2 regions of the Paenibacillus ottowii genome follow, and region 1 is predicted to be linked to the other one. Evidence: predicted binding sites of a transcription regulator. Region 1 holds the regulator's gene; the other holds the start of a gene.
What was found. Region 1 encodes NrdR, which represses ribonucleotide reductase genes. Its sites were predicted from a motif close to AACACNATATATNGTGTT; they were not measured.
Positions count from the first base shown of each region.

Region 1 (3,164 bases):
TATGAAGGCGCTCGGTGTATTGCCGGCATTATTATTAATTATGATGGGCATATTGAAGCTGTTATGAGGTGAAAAGCATGAATATCGGATTAACCGGAGGGATCGCTACCGGAAAAAGCACCGTATCGGCTCTTTTGGTCGCCAAGGGTGCGCTGCTGATCGACGCAGATGCCATTGCCCGGGAAGTCATGCTTCCGGGGCATCCGGTGCTAGCGGCGGTCATACAGCATTTTGGACAAGCAATAGTGAATAATGACGGAACCCTGCACCGTAAAAAACTGGGAGAGATTGTATTCGGAGACCCTGGACAGCGACAGGCACTTAACGATATTACACATCCTGCGATTCGTGAGGAAATGCGTCTGCGCATGGAAGCTTATGAACGGGAGCAGCCGCACAAGCTTGTTTTGGCCGATATCCCGTTAATGTATGAATCTGGGCTGGAGAACTTGTACGAGGAAATTATGGTTGTATATGTACCGCGTGATGTTCAGCTCCGGCGCCTGATGCTCAGAGACGGTCTAACAGAAGAGCAAGCCGAACTTCGCTTGTCGGCACAAATGGATATCGAGCAGAAAAAAAAATTGGCTGATATTGTTATTGATAATAGCGGAACACAGGCTGAGACAAAGCGGCAAATTGATCAGTTTTGGCAACGAAAGGGACTTGCATGAACATTTTACGTAAGAAAAGAGTCCTGCTGACTTTGTTTGTCGGATTTGTCCTGATTCTGTTCCTCAACTCCAATTGGATGTCATGGTTTTACCCGATTCAATATAAGGATGAGATTCGGCAGTATTCTCAGACATATGAAGTGGACCCGTTTTTGGTGGCGTCTATTATCCGCGTAGAAACAAACTTTAAAACCAGTAAACAGTCACACAAGGGTGCGCTCGGGCTTATGCAGATTATGCCAAATACCGCAAATTGGATTATGGACAGTGCCCAGATTCAAAAGGTGCCGCTGGAAAGTGTCAAGCACGAGCCTGGCACCAACATTGAGCTGGGAACCTGGTATCTGCATAGCCTGTCTATGAAGTTTCAGGATAATCCTGTGGCCATCATAGCTGCTTATAATGCCGGGCCAGGTAAAGTTCAGGAATGGCTGGATCAGGGGGTGTGGGATGGCAAAGAAGAGTCCATCAAGCAAATCCCTTTTGGTGAGACGCGGCATTATGTACAGCGAGTCATCTATTACTACAGGCAATATACCAAAATTTATGGCCAGTTTTAGGTGACAAGTTAATGACAATATGAGCCTTTTCGCTTTAAAATGAAAAAAAGCGCAGGACAGGCTGTTTTTAGCAGCCTATCCCTACACTTTTTCGTATTACTTCTGATTATTACCGAGATTATTGATATTGACCTGCCAATTGTTGTTCGGCGATCGTTACGAGGCGTTTGGTGATGTAGCCCCCGATCGAACCGTTCTCATAGGAAGTCATGTTACCTTGGTATCCATCTTGAGGAATGCTGATACCCAGCTCTTGAGCGATTTCATATTTCATTTGCTCCAGAGCACCGGAGGATCTGCTGACTACCAGGTTGTTGGAGTTGCCATTGTTTCCTTGTGCCATTGTTGTTCACCTCCTCGCGACGTGGTAAACATATTATGATCCGTTTCGACAAAATTATTACTTAAAAGCTTCGGGAATTTATTGGAAAAAGGAAGTGATGAGATTATGAAATGCCCGTATTGTGCTTACAATGGCACGAAAGTGTTGGATTCGCGTCCAGCAAATGATAATAAGTCCATCCGCCGCCGTCGTGAATGCGAACAGTGTGCCAGGCGCTTTACCACCTTCGAGATGGTGGAAGAGACTCCCCTAATGGTCATCAAAAAAGATGGCAGCCGTGAAGAGTTTAGCCGTGATAAAATGCTGCGTGGACTCATTCGAGCCTGTGAGAAGCGCCCAGTGTCTGTTGAGCAGCTCGATCTGATCGTATCCCAGGTGGAAAACGCCATCCGCAACACAGCGGCCACAGAGGTGGATAGCCAGCAGATTGGTGAGCTGGTCATGGAACAACTCTATCCTGTGGATGAAGTCGCCTACGTTCGCTTTGCGTCCGTCTATCGGCAATTCAAAGACATCAATATGTTTATGAAGGAGCTGAAAACACTGTTATCCAAAGATACAGACAGCGACTGATCGCTGACTGTATCTTTTAGGGCCGTGGTGAGAAAAATTTTATAATTTTTTTATAAAACTATTGACACAGGGTCAAATATTTTATATGATATAGAAGTCGCTTGAAACGTTAAATAAATTGCTTGTGACGGGGCCTTAGCTCAGCTGGGAGAGCGCATCGCTGGCAGCGATGAGGTCAGGGGTTCGATCCCCCTAGGCTCCACCAAATTTTATTATGGACTCTTAGCTCAGTTGGTAGAGCAGTTGACTCTTAATCAATTGGTCCAGGGTTCGAGTCCCTGAGAGTCCATCCTTTAGAAAAAACGGCAGAGATGCCGTTTTTTGTTGTTTATATATCTATTTTTGGTCTAACCAAGGACAGATATGGGTGGAATGAGCGTTTATGGAAAAAAAGAATATCATCATTTAACGCTGACTAACAAAATCGCCGAGAATTTGTAGATAATCACTATTTACCAATTGCCTGGGGACCAATACGGCGGTTAAGAAGGTTAGGGACTTGGAATGCGCGATTTGCTCATTCATCATAGAATGGTCAGCTTTCGGGATATGAATGACAGACAGCAGCTCTGAAGGGATCTTTTTGCGATATACTTGCTCGGTGTCTTTTACATCTACGTTAATATCTTTTTCCGCTAAAACTAAAAGTACAGGTGAATTAAAGTAGCTTAATTCTTCAGTAGAATCAGAACGGAAATTTATGCCTATAAAGCTCCATCTTTCTTTGGGAATGATATCGTCAGGATCGGCTATGCTTAGGTATTCTTCATAGGAAGCCTGATTTTCATCTGCGTATAACGGATACAGGATACCTTTTTCTTCAAAATATCGCAGCTGATGTACAGATACATTCATGAGCTCAGCAAGCTGGCTGATCGTAATGTGTTTTTTCAATAACAGGTCTCCTTACTAATAATTAAAATTGGAACTTCACTATAAACCTTAGGTCAGACCTAAGGTCAATAGAAAATATCCGCAGAGTTTACCTCTCGTTCATAACCCGTTATAATCATT
Region 1 covers NZ_CP191577.1:3,978,697-3,981,860, reverse strand. The annotation lists gene ACQQ6X_RS18535 (MntP/YtaF family protein) at 1-67, shown strand, start outside; gene coaE (dephospho-CoA kinase) at 78-674, shown strand; gene ACQQ6X_RS18525 (lytic transglycosylase domain-containing protein) at 671-1,234, shown strand; gene ACQQ6X_RS18520 (alpha/beta-type small acid-soluble spore protein) at 1,353-1,577, opposite strand; gene nrdR (transcriptional regulator NrdR) at 1,683-2,150, shown strand; tRNA gene ACQQ6X_RS18510 (tRNA-Ala) at 2,280-2,355, shown strand; tRNA gene ACQQ6X_RS18505 (tRNA-Lys) at 2,367-2,439, shown strand; partial or broken gene ACQQ6X_RS18500 (MerR family transcriptional regulator) at 2,928-3,044, opposite strand.

Region 2 (3,164 bases), 150 kb from region 1:
ATCCTTGAACAGCTCTTGCACGCGTGCCGTTGTTGGACGATAATCGGTGTTCAGATATCGGTCAAAATATACACCTGTCGCATAATCCGATTCCTCAAATCCATAAAAGCTTTGTCCGGCTGCTTTTGCGATTTCCATACTCTTTTCGATGGAATGATAGTTCATCGTCATGAAGAAGGTACGGACAAAATCCTTCGCTTCATTGCTTTCATATGCAATTTTATTCTTGGCAAGGTAGCCGTGCAGATTCATGACACCTAGACCAACGGAATGCATTTCACGGTTCGCTTTCGCAACACCTGGTGCATTAGCCACTTGGGTCATATCGCTGACCGAAGTGAGAGCAATCATACCTTCGTGAACGGACTCGCGGATTTTGCCGTGCTCCATCACATTTACAATGTTCAGGGAAGCCAGGTTACAGCTTACATCCCGGCGAATAATATCCTGTTGTCCATAATCGGCAATCTCAGAAGTTTCCTGTAGCTGGAAGATTTCCGTGCACAGGTTTGACATTTTGATTTGGCCCACGTTTTTAAGAGCATGCGCCTGATTGGCGTTACTCTTATTCATAATATATGGATATCCAGATTCCAACTGAATCATGGCAATTTTCGTCAGCATATCACGTGCGCTCATCGCTACTTTTTTCTTCACTCGATCGTCGGCGAGCAGCGTGTCATACATTACATCCAAGTCCATGTCGTCCAAATGCGTTCCATAAGCTTTGAACACACTATAAGGAGCAAATACATGCAGCGGTTCGTTATCCTGAGCCAGCTTGTAAAAGCGGTTCGGCACCAGCAATCCGATCGACAGTGTCTTGAGACGTACTCTTTCGTCAGCATTGATTTTTTTACTATCCAGGAACTCCAGCACGTCCCATCCAAAAATATTGTAATAGGCTGCGCCGGAGCCTTTGCGTTGCCCCATTTGGTCCGCGTAGGAGAAGCCGTCTTCCATCAGCTTGAGCACAGGCATAATGCCTTTGGCTGCACCTTCTACACCTTTAATCGCTTCGCCGCGTGACCGCAGCTTCGACAGGTTAACCGCCACACCGCCGCCGATTTTGGATAATTGCATGCAAGTGTTCAGTACATAGTTGATCGAGTTCAGAGAGTCGTCCATTTCAAGCAGGAAGCAGGATACCAATTCTCCCCGGCGGCTTTTGCCTGCGTTCAGGAAGGTAGGTGTTGCTGGCTGAAGACGTTGTTCCATCATCGAGCGGGCCAACAGGCGTGCCGTATCAGCGTTGCCGCGTCCCAAATGCAGGGCGACAGCAGCCACCCGGTCAGGATAGTGCTCCAGATAGACTTTACGGTCATTACTCTTCAGTGCATAGTCAGTATAGAACTTGGATGCTGCCATATAGGAAGGAAATTTAAAATCGTAGCTATGAGTGATATGGAAAATATCATTAATTTCATCAGCCGTATAGCTGTTATAGAAATTTTCGTAATAATCATTCTCAATCATATACAGCACTTGAGCAGCTGTGTCAGCAAACTTCAAGCTCCGTTCTTGAACTTCCTTCATAAATTCTGCCACAGCCTCTTGGTCCTTTTCCAATTGGAAAAAGCCGTCAGTATCGCGTTTCATCAACATGTTGTTCAATTCAATATGCCGCAACTCGGCTCACCTCCTGCTTAAAACGCTCTACATCTCCGAACGTTCCAGATAATTCAAATTTGCTAATCACCGGGACATTATAATGGTCGGCAATCAAATCTGCACTTTTGGCAAATTTCTCACCCCAGTTGCGGTTGCCGCTTGCAGCTACACCAACAAGGTTTTGTGCATTTTTTTTCAAAAAGGAAGATACCTTCTCAGGTATCTGCCCAAACCCGGTAGTATATGTAATGAGTACGTAAGGTTCTTCTATAGTCATTTGCTCCTCAATCTGAACCGCCGGAAGCTTGAGCTTGTTTATAAATCTTTTTACATTGCCAGTCTTGGAATCATAAGCAATCAGCATGGTGTGCAACCTCCTTAACAATTAACGAAAAAAAGAAAACGGCATTGCCAAGAGACTCATCATACCTGTAATCCCTTGCTGGCTGCGCCATTTAAAATTTTTGACTCTATATTTACATGTATTTTCATACCTGTATCTTCAAGATATCGGGCATAAATACGTTTTTTACACTATATTTAGAGTACATTCTCTATTTTATATCTATATATAGTTTTGTCAATCGGTCTAGAGAGGCCCAGAGGACCCATATCGGGTGTAAGTCCAAGCAGGGTGCGGAAAAGAGCGAAAGAACTTTTTTTTCGTAAGTATGTTAAAAAAGTATTGGAGTTTTTGAGGCTTAGGATGTACCATTTGTCAATGGGTAATAGATTGGAAAATTTACATTTTACTGTAGAAAGGATGAAGTAGATGGGAAGTAGTTTTTTTATGGAATTTCAATCGTTTAATATGATCTTTTTTATCGTGCTTGGACTTATTGCTATTGTAATCATTACGGGGATTGTGAAAACGATCGGAGCAGGCCTTTCCAATCAAGAAGCCGAACAGGTCCAACGTTCATGCAAGGTTGTGGATAAGCGAACGAGAGTGCGTGGGGGATCAGGCGATTTTTCAGCTTCGACCGACTACTATATCACCTTTGAGTTTGAAGGAGGTGAACGTAAGGAGCTGAAGGTAAAGGGTACGGACTTCGGAATGATTGTGATCGGGGATCGCGGGGAGGTTCATTATAAAGGGACACGATTTTTGGAGTTTGTTAGAGTAGTGGAAGCGTAAGGTTGACCGGAAAGCTAGTGTACTACTTGAAAATACATATTAGGGAGGAAGCTGACGATGCCACATATCATTGGAGCACGAATTGTATTAAGAGAGTACCGCCAGGAGGATATACCTGATATCCGAAGATGGGTTAATGACCCAGCAATCACACATGGTTTAAGCGACGTATTTATCTATCCGCATTCACAGGCTAATAGTGAATCGTTTGTACAGATGATGATTGACGGCAACTCTGAAATCAAGGGCTTTGTCATTGCACATAAAGACACATTGGACTATATTGGACAACTTGATTTATTCAAAATCAACTGGGTGAATCGGCACGCCACGCTTGGGATTGTGATCGGGCGCGACAGTGACCTGGGCAAGGGCTATGGGCGGGAAGCGATCCGGCTGATACAAAAATTTGCGT
Region 2 covers NZ_CP191577.1:3,831,037-3,834,200, reverse strand. The annotation lists gene nrdE (class 1b ribonucleoside-diphosphate reductase subunit alpha) at 1-1,629, opposite strand, end outside; gene nrdI (class Ib ribonucleoside-diphosphate reductase assembly flavoprotein NrdI) at 1,616-1,975, opposite strand; gene ACQQ6X_RS17760 (DUF2500 domain-containing protein) at 2,384-2,749, shown strand; gene ACQQ6X_RS17755 (GNAT family N-acetyltransferase) at 2,807-3,164, shown strand, end outside.
Region 2: the regulator NrdR is predicted to act here: its motif matches at 2,142-2,159, upstream of nrdI (class Ib ribonucleoside-diphosphate reductase assembly flavoprotein NrdI).